Regions from separate parts of the Desulfovibrio sp. 1188_IL3213 genome, predicted to be linked through region 2. Evidence: predicted binding sites of a transcription regulator. Region 2 holds the regulator's gene; the other holds the start of a gene.
What was found. Region 2 encodes sigma-54, which starts transcription at its own class of promoters, with help from an activator protein. Its sites were predicted from a motif close to CTGGCACGGNNNNTGCTT; they were not measured.

Region 1: flgB (flagellar basal body rod protein FlgB) is a predicted target of sigma-54. The motif match lies at 4,386-4,403, and genes of this name have one in related genera.

The regions. Positions count from the first base shown of each region.
Region 1 is NZ_JBAIYR010000016.1:10,039-16,512, forward strand. Features, by position in the region: gene V6C16_RS02050 (methyl-accepting chemotaxis protein) at 1-792, shown strand, start outside; gene V6C16_RS02055 (phosphoadenosine phosphosulfate reductase) at 1,616-2,806, shown strand; gene V6C16_RS02060 (hypothetical protein) at 2,816-3,247, shown strand; gene V6C16_RS02065 (IbrB-like domain-containing protein) at 3,237-3,854, shown strand; gene flgB (flagellar basal body rod protein FlgB) at 4,444-4,857, shown strand; gene flgC (flagellar basal body rod protein FlgC) at 5,021-5,458, shown strand; gene fliE (flagellar hook-basal body complex protein FliE) at 5,517-5,963, shown strand.
Region 2 is NZ_JBAIYR010000036.1:2,227-8,700, reverse strand. Features, by position in the region: gene V6C16_RS03575 (CTP synthase) at 1-1,230, shown strand, start outside; gene rpoN (RNA polymerase factor sigma-54) at 1,698-3,122, shown strand; gene hpf (ribosome hibernation-promoting factor, HPF/YfiA family) at 3,280-3,819, shown strand; gene rapZ (RNase adapter RapZ) at 3,885-4,817, shown strand; gene V6C16_RS03555 (PTS sugar transporter subunit IIA) at 4,852-5,295, shown strand; gene V6C16_RS03550 (PTS sugar transporter subunit IIB) at 5,297-5,755, shown strand; gene V6C16_RS03545 (hypothetical protein) at 5,987-6,433, shown strand.

The sequences.
Region 1 (6,474 bases), on a different contig from region 2:
CTTTCGGCCCAGATAGAGCAGTCTGACCGCGGCGCGGCAGAGTCTGCCCAGCGCTTGTCCGAAGCCGCTACTGCCATGAACGAAATGAATGCCACAGTGCAGGAGGTGGCCCGTAACGCCGGTGCTGCTTCCAGCGCCTCGGCGGAAACCAGAGAAAAAGCGCAGCACGGCTCCAATATCGTTGCGCAGTCGTTGCGCAGCATTGAAGGCGTGCGTCAGATTTCCGGGCAACTCAGGGAAGACATGGGGCAGCTTAACGAACACGCCCGCGATATTACACGGATTATGGGTGTGATTTCGGACATTGCCGACCAGACCAACCTGTTGGCCCTGAATGCCGCCATTGAAGCCGCCCGCGCGGGAGATGCCGGGCGCGGTTTTGCCGTGGTGGCGGATGAGGTGCGCAAGCTGGCGGAAAAGACAATGGCTTCCACTATGGACGTGAGCAACGCCATCAAGGCCATTCAGCAAAGTACGGAAAAGAGTACGGCCAGTGCTGAAAGCGCCATGGAGGAGATCAGCCGGGCAACGGATCTGGCCGGCCTGTCCGGTCAGGCCCTTCAGGAAATCGTGGCGACCGTGGATGCCACAGCGGATCAGGTACACGCCATTGCCACGGCCAGCGAGGAACAGTCTGCCGCCAGCGAGGAGATTAACCTCTCCATCGTTCAGGTGAACGACATGTCGCGGCAGACCGCAGATGCCATGCAGGAGGCCGCCAGGGCCGTATCCGACCTGGCTGCCCAGGCCCAGAACCTCAATACGCTGATCCAGAATATGAAGCGGGCATAGCGCCTGAAATCCTGGCGTGCAGACGGACGGACAGCTTCCGTCTGCACGCCCCCCGGGCGAGGCCGTTACGCGCCAGCATCGCTCGCTTCTCGCTTTCTTCCGCCGGGGCAAGGCCCGCTTGCCCGACCTTTCGCACACGGTTTCACCAACTGCCCAGATTAGAGCATTTAACACTTGAAATGCTCGCTTACGGCAGGCAAAGCCTGCCTTCTCGCATTTCGTGGCAAGGATTTTCAAGAAAATCATTGCAGAGCAGTTAACTCATTTCATTCGTTAACTGCTCTGGAGCGGATTAACTTTGAGAATGCCCATTCTCAAAGTTTACTTCGGCGCTTAACCGCGCAAATAAATCGCGCTTACGCCTTCACTGCGGACCTGCTCACGTAATTTCAAAGTGAAGATGCTCTGAGCCAGAAAACATTCCCGGCGGCTCGCCGTAACGTGGAAACATTTTCTTTTTCGCCACAAAAAGCATTCACAAAACACGGCATGCCGCTGATTCAGGAAAACGCCGGATGCTCCACAGGAATACCCTGTGACGCATGCTGCGCTTGTTTCTGGCGATCGTGTGTTTTTTTCTGGTCATTGCTGTAGCCAATGACTGCATGTCTTGTGTATGTGTGGGATGTGATAGAAAAAAATTGTGCTTGATTATTTGACTACCGGGTAAAAGCGTTGTTAGCATACTGCAAGAAACGGAATAAATAGTATTCTTCATGTTTTTTTATATGGCATCAGATTTAATGCCGGTATGAACTGGAGCGTCTATGAGTATTATGTGCTTAAATATGTTTTATTACGGCAACATGGAAGTTTTTTTATTATGAAAAAACAATATCGTAATATCGATGTATTCACCGCTGCCATCCAGAGAATCGAAGCGATATTTGACAATTTTGAGCGGGTGTATGTGTCTTTTTCCGGGGGCAAAGACTCGGGCTGCCTTGTCCATCTGGCGCTGGAGGTGGCACGCAGAAAAAAAAGGCTTCCGCTCGACGTTCTGCATATAGATCTTGAAGCCTGGTACGCGCACACTGCCGACTTTGTCGCCAGAATCATGACCCGGCCGGAAATCAGGCCCCACTGGATCTGCCTGCCCATGCACCTGCGCAATGCCGTAAGCCAGACCCAGCCGCACTGGCTCTGCTGGGACCCCGAAGCCCGTGCGGGTTGGATACGCGAACTTCCCCGGCTTCCGGGAGTTATCAGCGATGAAAATCATTTTTCATGGTTCCGGCGCGGGATGGAGTTTGAAGAATTTGTGCCTTTGTTCGGCCGGCATTTTTCCCAGGGGAAAGATTGCGCCTGCCTTGTGGGCATTCGCAGTGATGAAAGCCTGAACCGTTATCGCACCATCAAGTCGTGGACAAAACGGCGCTGGAACCGCCAGGGCTGGACGACGGTTTCCGGAGCCGGACTTGTCAACGCCTACCCCATATATGACTGGCGGGCCGAAGATATCTGGACGGCCCACGGGCGGATGCGGTGGGACTATAATCGTGTGTACGACCTGATGCATATGGCGGGGCTGAGCCTTGCGCAAATGCGCCTCTGCCAGCCGTTTGGCGATGACCAGCGAAAGAGCCTCTGGCTTTTCAAGATTCTGGAGCCGGAGACATGGGCGCGGCTTGTCAGCCGGGTGCAGGGGGCGAACTTCGGAAACCGTCACGCCGCAACATCCGGCAATGTGATGGGCAACTATCACATAAGTCTTCCGGAAGGCCATACGTGGCAAAGCTATTGTGAGTTTCTCCTGTCCTCCATGCCTGAAAGCACGGCTGATCATTACCGCAATAAAATCCGCATTTTTACGCGCTGGTGGCGCGATCACGGGGTTGCGCCTATCCCGGATGAGGCGGAGCCGCGCCTGGAGTCCGCCCGTAAAGCCCCGAGTTGGCGGCGGGTATGCAAGGTTCTTTTAAAAAATGACTACTGGTGCAAAGGGCTGTCGTTCAGCCAGACAAAAAAGGAAATGGAAAAGCAGCTGAAATGGGTGTTGCGCCTGGTGAAGTAGGGAGCTGTTATGCACATTGAAAAGTTTGTCCATAAAAGTAACCCAGAAGACAATGCGCAATTATTCAGTTTGATAGGAGAGTTCTGCGCGTGCGCCGCCACAAGGGATGCCCTGGGCTGCATGATTTCAAGCCGTCCCGGGCAGGTGTGGTATGTGGCGACAGAGCGGCATGAGGTTCACGCCTTCGGCTCCATACGGGTCCAGGGCAAGAAAGGTCTGCTGCGCCATTTGTACAGCCCGGTTGATGACGACATGCTCCGGGAAACAGTCTTGCGCCACTGCATCGAGCACGCGCGGCGTCATCATGCCCGGTCCGTATGGCTTACGGATTACATCTCTCTGGAATCGCGCTATGCGCCTCTGGGTTTTATGCCGCACGGAAACCTCAGGGGCCGGTTTATACAATATGTTTTATGGTTAGAGGAGCCCAATGAATCTTGAGCAATGTATCGATACTCTGGAAGGCGCGCTGCAGGCCGATGGCCGCGGCTTTGATCAACGGGTGGCAATATACAATCGTCTTGTGGATATGGCCGCCCGCTATCTGGATATGCCCCATCCGGCCGCGCGTCCCCAGTTGGTGCGCGTGGAAAAGGTGAAAGGCAACGACTATAACCCCAATAAAGTCGCGCCGCCTGAGATGCGGCTGTTGCGTTTGTCTATGGCAAAAGACGGGCAGACCACGCCGGTGGTTGTTGCCAGAGCCGACAAGGGCGCGTTTCAGATTGTGGACGGATTTCACCGCAGGAGCGTCGCAAAAAATGCGCCTGAAGTTCACGAGGCCCTTTCGGGCCACCTTTTCATTGTTGAGCTGGATAAGCCTCTTGAGGACAGAATCACGTCCACGGTGCGGCATAATATGGCTCGGGGAGCGCACAAGGTCGAGCTGACGGCCAAGCTGGTAGCCGCCCTGAAAGGCTATAACTGGAGCAGTGAGCGTATTGGCCGCGAATTGGGCATGGACCCTGACGAGGTTTTGCGGCTCAGGCAAATGACGGGGCTGGCCGAAGCTTTCGCAGACAGGGAATTTTCCAGGGCCTGGGACTAGATCAGATTAACTTTGAGAATATACATTCTCAAAGTTTAAGGCACGCTCACTTCGGCGTTTAACCGCGCAGATAAACTGCGCTTACGCCTCCGTAGCGAACGTCTGCTCACGCAGCCGTCCGAGCAATTTAAAAGTTAAATTGCTCTAGCCGCGTTCCCGGCATGAGTTTGGACCGCAAGAATGTGGGCAAGCAGGCTTCTCATTGCCTTTCTGCCGTTTGCGTTGTCCAGGCCGTGCGAAAGCCTGCGCGTATCCCGGATGCCCTTGCGGGATTTACGCATGTTCTGAGGCTCTTTGGCGGTCCTGTTTGCTCCGGCAGGAAGGATTTTGGCTTTTTGGATTGAACAGAGGGCCATAAGCTACTGGAATATTGCCGCAGGCTTGTGAGATGGTTTGAAGAGAGAGCCGATCGAGGCCTGCTTTTTCCGGTCCTGGGTTCGTCACGTCAATAAAGTGGCGAAACCCGGGACCGTTATTTTTGAGGCCGTAATTTTGTTGGTTAATGTACTGTTTTTATTGTTTAATATATGTTTGGAACAAATGTTGCTTTATGCCTGCCAAGCAGCCCAGAAGGACTGCGGGAGGATCTATGAAAAGTTTGTTCAGCAGCCAGATCGGCCTTGTGGGTACGGTCATGAACATGCAGCTTGAACGGCAAAACGTCATTGCCGGCAACCTGGCGAACATCGACACCCCCAATTACAAACCGCGTGAACTGAGCTTTGAAAAAGAGCTTCAGACGGCCCTCGGGCAGGATATGGAAGGGCAGATGAGCCGTACCAGCGCGGAACACATACCTTCGGCCTTTGATGCCTCAAGCTTCAGGCCAGAATGGTCAGAGGCGTTCAAGCCCCGGCTCATCCACGGCGAAGACCGGGTGAATCTTGATAAGGAAATGGCCAAGCACTCCAAGAACCAGTTGCAGTTCACGGCGTTGGCCCAGGTTCTTACCAAAACATTTGAAGGTATGCATACGGTCATACAAGACGGCAAGCAGGCATAGCCCGTTTGCCGCCGCAAGAGCATTTTGCCTTTGTCTGCGTTGGATCGTGCCTTGTCCGGCATACGCGACGCCAGTTTTTCAAGGCAGAAGGCCCGCCGCACGGCGCAGCATTTTACGTGACAGGCCCGGCGGCACAGCAGTGATTTGAGATCAGGAGAGCGCCATGGATTTCATGACAGCATTTGACATAAGCGCATCGGGGCTTGCAGCCGACCGCACGCGCATCAATACCATATCCATGAACCTGGCTAATGCCAAAACTACACGCACCCCTATGGGCGGGCCTTACCGCCGGCGCAGCGTGGTACAGCAGACGGCCGACCTGGATGATCCTTTTTCCGTTCATATGCGTTCGGCACTTGACCGCGCGGTCAAGGGGGTGCGCGTCATGGCCGTGACTATGGATAACCGCCCCTTCAAGCGCGTGTACGAACCGGGCAATCCCGATGCCAACGCCGAGGGCTATGTGCTGTATCCTGACATAAACGTGGTGGAAGAAATGGCAAACCTCATGACGGCGCAGCGCAACTTTGAGGCCAACGTCACCACCGTTGATGCCGTTAAGGGCATGTATATCAAGGCCCTTGAGATCGGAAAATAAGACTTTCACCGTCCCCGTATGACAGGGCGGAGCCGCTGAGACAATTCAGGAGAAGGCCATGAGCATACAAGCAGTGGGCATGCGCGCGTACAGTGAGGCCATGCAGCATTTCAACAGGGTAGAAGGCAGCCTGCAGCAGGGTTCGTCTGTCAGCGGCAAAACCCTTTTTTCCCGCACCCTGGATCAAAGCCTTGCTCGCAGCAAGGTGGACACCGGCGAAAATTTCGGCGCCCAGGTGGATATGGTGCAGTTTCCCGGCAAGACGCACACCCCGGTTACGCCTGAAAACAGCTTTACCGGAACACTCAAGGATTCGCTGAACAAGGTAAACCAGCTGCAGGGCGTCAAGAATGAGGCCATCAACGAATTTGCCTCAGGCCGTACCCAGAACGTGCAGGAACTCATGATCACCATGCAGAAGTCCAGCCTTGCCATGAAGCTGACCACCGCCGTCCGCGGCAAGGTGCTGGAGGCATACAAAGAAATTTCCAAGATGCAGTTCTAGAGCAATTTCACTTTGAAATTGCTCTGGCGGCTGCGTGGGCAGTCGCCCGCCGCGAAGGCGTAAGCGCAATTTATTTGCGCGGTTAAACGCCGAAGCGAGCGTGTCTTAAACTTTGAAAATGTACATTTTCAAAGTTAATCTGCTCTAGACAGTGTCGTCACGAGCGCCTTTCCCGGTATCTCTGCGTCGAACTTCGCCTTTTATTCCGGTCGAGTACCATAAGAGTACACTCCCTGCATAAAAGGCTCGTTCTCCTTGATATACCAAGGAAATTCATCTCGTGACGACACTGTCTAGAGCATTTAACACTTGAAATGCTTGCTTACGGCAGGCAAAAGCCTGCCTACTCGCATTTCGTGGCAAGGATTTTCAAGAAAATCCTTGCAGAGCAGTTGACTCGTTTCATTCGTAAACTGCTCTAGAGCATATTAACTTTGAAATACTTCACATTTCAAAGTTTTCATTCAGCCGAAAAATGTGGTTTCCAGCAGAATCCGCGCCATGTTATGGA
Region 2 (6,474 bases):
GTTGCCATCATCGAGATAGGCGGCACTGTGGGCGACATCGAGGGTCTGCCCTTTCTTGAGGCCATACGCCAGTTGCGCTCCGAACTGGGACGCGACAACTGCCTCAACATCCACCTGACCCTGGTTCCCTACCTGCGCAGTGCCGGTGAGCACAAGACCAAGCCCACCCAGCACAGCGTTAAGGAACTGCTTTCCATCGGCATCCAGCCCGACATTATCCTTTGCCGCTGCGAGCAAAGCATTCCTGAAGAACTGCGCCGCAAGATCGCCCTGTTCTGCAACGTTGATCAGGACGCCGTGTTCTCGTCGGTGGACGTGAACAATATCTACGAAGTGCCGCTTAAGTTCTATGCGGAAGGCTTTGATCAAAAAGTCGCCATCATGCTGCGCCTGCCCGCACGCAACGCCCAGCTTGACGCCTGGGAAAAGCTTGTGAGCGACAGCGACAACCCGCAGGGCAAGGTTACCGTCGCCATCGTGGGCAAGTATGTGGACCTTAAAGAAGCCTACAAGAGCCTGCACGAAGCCCTCATTCACGGCGGCGTCGCCAACCGGGTTCAGGTAGACCTGCGCTACGTCAACTCTGAAAATGTGGACGACGCCAACGCGGCCGAACACTTCAAGGGCTGCGACGGCATTCTGGTCCCCGGCGGCTTCGGCTATCGCGGCGTGGAAGGCAAAATCGCGGCCATCCGCTATGCGCGTGAAAACAGCATACCGTTTTTCGGCATCTGTCTCGGCATGCAGTGCGCGGTTATCGAATTTGCCCGTCATATGGCGGAAATGGCCGACGCCAACTCCGAAGAATTTGACCACCGTTCCAAGCACAAGGTCATTTACCTCATGACCGAATGGTACGACTTCCGCACCAGAAACGTGGAAAAACGCGACGCTGGCAGCGACAAGGGCGGCACCATGCGCCTTGGCTCCTACCCCTGCAAGGTCATGCCCGAGTCGCGCGCCTTTGAGGCGTACAAAACCGATCTGGTTGAAGAGCGCCACCGCCACCGCTATGAGTTCAACAATGAATTCAAGGAAGCCCTGGCGGAAAAAGGCATGATCTTCAGCGGAACCTCGCCCGACGGCTCCCTGGTGGAAATTGTAGAGCTGCCGGAACACCCCTGGTTCCTGGGCTGCCAGTTCCACCCCGAATTCAAATCCCGCCCCATGAATGCCCATCCGCTGTTCAGGGAGTTCATCGGCGCGGCCAAAAAGCACGCCAAAGTCTGATCCTCGGCGCAGGGCAAGAGGCAAAACCCCTTCTCCCATGTTTGCATATCTTCGCGCGGGCCTCTGGCCCGCGCTTTCATTTTATGACAAACCCACCACGGTACAACAAAGTGGAAACATTGTATTTTCAAAAATCTTCCCGGCATTGCTGCGCTCAAGCCAAAGTCACCGTCCCGCCAGGCAAACTTTGATCCAACTAGAGCAGATTAACTTTGAGAATGTACATTCTCAAAGTTTAAGGCACGCTCACTTCGGCGTTTAACCGCGCAGATAAACTGCGCTTACGCCTCCGTAGCGAACGTCTGCTTACGCAGCCGCCAGAGCAATTTCAAAGTGAAATTGCTCTAACCGAGCTTTCTGACTTTTGATAGTGCAACCTCTGGCTATTGCGTAATTTTTGCCACTATGGCACACTACTTGTAACCACAAGTATAAGGCTTCAGGATTTTTCAAGGCGGAAAACGCACATGGCACTGGAACTTCGACAGCAATTGAAACTGGCTCAGCAGCTGGTGATGACCCCGCAACTACAGCAGGCCATCAAGCTGCTTCAGCTCTCGCGTCTGGAGCTTCTGGAGACCGTGCAGCAGGAGATGCTGGAAAATCCTTTTCTTGAAGAATCGCACGGGGACGATCCGTCTCCGGATCATGTGGACGACCGGCGGGAAAACAGCGCGGAAGAAGCTTACGACAAGGAACTGGCAAAGGATGCCGACTGGGAGGATTACCTCGGAGAATTCGCCAGTACCCCCCGCCTTGTGCAGCCACGCGAATTTGAATCCGCAGAAGACATCTCCCCCCTCGAAGCCCGCTACTCCGCCAAACCTACCCTTGAAGGGCATCTGCTCTGGCAGCTCCGCCTTTCATCCCTTACCGATGCCCAGAAAGATATTGGCGAAGTGATCATCGGCAACCTCTCTTCCGCGGGCTACCTGCAAGCCAGCATTGAGGAAGTGGCCCAGATGGCCCAGGCGGAACCGGCCGAGGCTCTGGACGTGCTTGAACGGGTGCAGATGTTTGACCCCGTGGGCGTGGCCGCCCGCGACGCCCGCGAGTGCCTGCTGGTGCAGATCAAAAGCCTCAGGTACGACCGCGATCCCATTTTGCTTGAGCTTGTGAACGCGCACCTTGAAGACCTTGAAGCCAAGCGCTACAAGCCCCTGCTGCGCAAGTTCAGGCTGGACATGGATGAGCTGAAGGAATACCTCGACATCATCCAGAGCCTTGATCCCCTGCCCGGAGCCAGCTTCGGCGGCGGCGAACCGGCCTATGTAAGCCCGGATGTCTTCGTGTACAAAATGGGTGGTGAGTTTATCATCCTGCTCAATGAAGACGGCCTGCCGCAACTGCAGCTTTCCAACCTGACCCAGATGGACATGGGTGCCGCTTCGGATAAGGAAAAAGAATACTGTACGGAAAAAATGCGCGCGGCCACATGGCTGATCAAAAGTCTGTACCAGCGCCAGCGCACGCTGTACAAGGTAATGGAAAGCATCGTGCGGCATCAGCAGCCCTTTTTTGAAGAAGGCGTCACACGGCTTGCCCCCCTTATTCTCAAGGACATTGCCGACGACATCAGCATGCACGAGTCTACGGTAAGCCGCATCACCACCAATAAATACGTGGCTACGCCACATGGCATTTTCGAACTCAAATTTTTCTTCAACAGCGGGCTTGAACTTGATGACGGAAGCCAGGTCGGCTCTGAAAGCGTCAAAGCCCTCATTAAAAAATTCATTGCTGATGAAGACACAAAGTCGCCCCTCAGCGATGAACGCATCGGCGAAATGCTCAAGGAACGCCTCAAGGTCAATATTGCCCGGCGAACCGTGGCTAAATACCGTACTGCCCTTGACATACCCTCATCCTCCAGGCGCAAGGAGCATTTCTGATCTTTCCGCCGCGTCCCGGAACCCCGGTTCCTGCCGCCGCAAAGGCACATGACGCGCAAGATTGCGAAAAAGGCTTACACCGTCGCTTTTCGCTGCCCGCCCAAGGGCGGGGCCTCGCGGTTGCCATGCCGGAAACCGCCATCACAAGGAGGATTATATGAATATCTCTTTTGCCTTCAAAAACTTTGAAGCCTCCGACCATCTTAAAAAATATGCCCGCCGCCGCATGGAAAAGCTTGGGCGTTTTTTCGGCAAGTCCGCCGGTCTTGAAGTTACCGTCGTGCTGACCGTAGATAAATTCCGCCACCGCTGCGAAGTTACCGTTGTGGGGGAAGGGCTGCACATCAACGCCACTGAACAGACCACCGACATGTACGCTGCCATTGACCTTGTGACAGACAAGGTCGAAGCTCAGATCAAGCGTCAGGTTTCACGGGTCAAAACCCAGCGCCGTCAGGCGCGCAGCGCCGATGTTGATGTGTACACATACAATATCGAGGCAGAAGCCGAAGCCCCGCAACCTGTGGAAGGCACAGACCGCCTGGCGGCCAAGCCCCTGCACCTTGACGAGGCTCTCATGCAGCTTGACTCTATCGGCAGTGAGTTTCTGGTCTTTTTTAACGCTGAAAACGGTCGCATCAACGTCGTATACCGCACCCGCACAAGCGGTTATGCGCTGATTGACCCTGTTTTATAACACGCCTGTTCCGGGCCGCCCAAAAACACCGTTGCCTGGGCGGCCCGGGAATTTCAGGGGGAACCATGAGCACCGCCGCACATCAGCGCCCCGAAGGGCCGGTGATTGAAACCGTTGCCGCCGGGCCGCCCGTAGCCGTGTGCATTGTCACCGGCCTTTCCGGTGCGGGCAAAAGTACGGCCCTCAAGGTTTTTGAAGACATGGGCCATTTTGTGGTGGACGGCCTGCCCGCAAGCCTTGCCCCTGAAATGGTGGACATGATGTCCCGCCCCTCCATGAGCCATTTCAAAGGCATCGCCCTTGGCATGGACCTGCGGCAAAGCAACTTTCTGGATGAAATCAACGAAGCCCTGTCCGACCTTGCAGCCGTAAACATACGGCCCATGCTTCTTTTTATGGAGTGCGACGCGCAGGAACTTATACGTCGCTACGCCACAACCCGTCGCCCGCACCCTCTGGAACGTGAAGGCATGGGCCTTGAGGCTTCGCTGTTGTCGGAACGTAACAGCCTGAGCCCCCTGCGCGAAATGGCCGACCTGGTTATTGATACCTCGCGTTTTTCCATTCACGACCTGCGCCGCGCCATACAAAAGCGCTGGAGCGACAGCAAAAGCAAGCTGCGGGCCATCAGGGTCAACGTTATTTCTTTTGGTTTCAAATACGGCGTCCCGCGTGAGGCAGATTTTGTTTTTGACCTGCGTTTTCTCACCAATCCCTATTTTGTGGAAGAGCTGCGGCCCATGTGCGGCAAAGACAGAGAAGTGGCGCAATATGTTTTTGAACAACCCCACGCGCGCGAATTTTGCGTCAAACTCATAGACCTGCTGCTGTTCATTCTGCCGCTGATGGAGACTGAAGGCCGCTACCGCGTTACCATTGCCGTGGGCTGTACGGGCGGCCGCCACCGCTCGGTCGCCATGGCCGAAGAGGTGACCCTGGCCCTGCGGCAGGCTGATTATCCGGTAACTCTGGAACACCGACACCTTGAACTTGGCTGAAAAAATTGGCAGACTCTGCGCCAAGAGGAACGCCATGAAGGACGAAAGCAAGAAGACGCAGGTGGGAATTATTGTTGTCGCTCATGCCGATTACGGCTCGGCCATGCTGCGCACCGCCGAATTCATCCTTGGCCCGCAGAGCGACTGCAGTTCTATCAGCGTGGATGTGGGACAGGAAGTTGCCGAAACCGTGCGGCGGCTCAATGATGCCGCCCAGCGGCTGGACAAGGGCGCGGGCGTCATCATCCTTACCGACATGTTTGGTGGAACCCCCACCAACCTGGCCCTTTCCCTGCTGGCGACCCACAAGGTCGAAGTGGTAACCGGGGCCAACCTGCCAATGTTGCTCAAGGTTTTCAGCGCTCGCGAAAAAAGCCTTGAGGAACTCGCCCAACTTGCGGGCGAGGCCGGTTCCAAGGGCATTGTGGTTGCCGGAAACATGCTGCGTAACAAGACGCGAACTAAAAGCGAAAGTTAGTATGTGGTTTCGCGTGGACAATCGCCTGGTACACGGGCAGGTTATTGAGGCATGGCTGCCCCATACCGGCGCGAGGCATCTGGTGGTTGCCAATGACGAACTGGCGGCAGACATATTGCGCCAGCAGATCATTGAACTTGCCGTGCCGCAGCGTATTCTGACCCACTTCATTCCCGTGGACCATCTGGCCGTCACCCTTGACGCCTGCGGCGAAGACAGTTTCGTGCTTTTCGGCAATTGCCGTGATGCCCGCCGCGCCAATGACGCAGGGGTGATTATGGAAACGCTCAATATCGGCAATCTGCATTACGGCCCTGAAAAAACGCAGGTGCTGCCACATGTGGCCTTGTCGGCCGAGGACAGGGAAGACCTGCGCTCCATGCAGCAGCATCTGGTGCAGTTGGATTTCCGCAGCGTACCGACAGAAAACGTAAGGGGTTCCCATGAGCAGTTTATATGAAATGACCGCAATAGGAGCGCCTTACGCTTTTTTTTTGCCCTGGCAGGGGCAGCGCGCTCTTCCTGTATAATCGGCCTTGTTGACCGCCCCATCTGCCTTGCCCTCATTGCCGGCTTTATTACCTCGGACTGGAGTCTGGCCCTGCCTCTGGGCATCATATTTGAACTTCTCTGGCTGGACGCGCTCGAACTGGGCAGCGTTGTCCCTCCTTACGGGAACCTGAGTTTTTTATTGCTCTTCCCCTTGTGCAAATATTTTGGTCTGACGCAGCCCGGCAGTCTGCTTATTCCCCTGATCCTTTGCATGCCCGCCGCCTATCTGGCTGCCTTTTGCGAACAACGCCAGCGCATCTGGCAAAACGCCACGGTGGACAAGGTAGAGATATGGTGTGCGGGCAAACACGGAGGAACCTCGCCCGGCGCAGCGCTCTGCTATTCCTCCCTGCGCAGGGCTTTTTGGCAGGTCTGCCTGTATGGTCTCTGCTTTGCCCTGATATTTTCCTTGCTGCACACATTGCAGAATCATCAGGCCCTGCCCGCCCTGCGGGCGGTGACATGGTCTGCCCTTTATGTGGCGGCGCTGATGGGCGCGGTCCTTTCCCTGCGCACCCGTCAGGCATATGTGGTGCTTGTTGGCTGTCTGGGCATGCTTGCCCTGCTTATCTGGGTAGGCCATTAGAGGTATTTCACTTTGAAATTGCTCTGACGAATGCGGGGAGA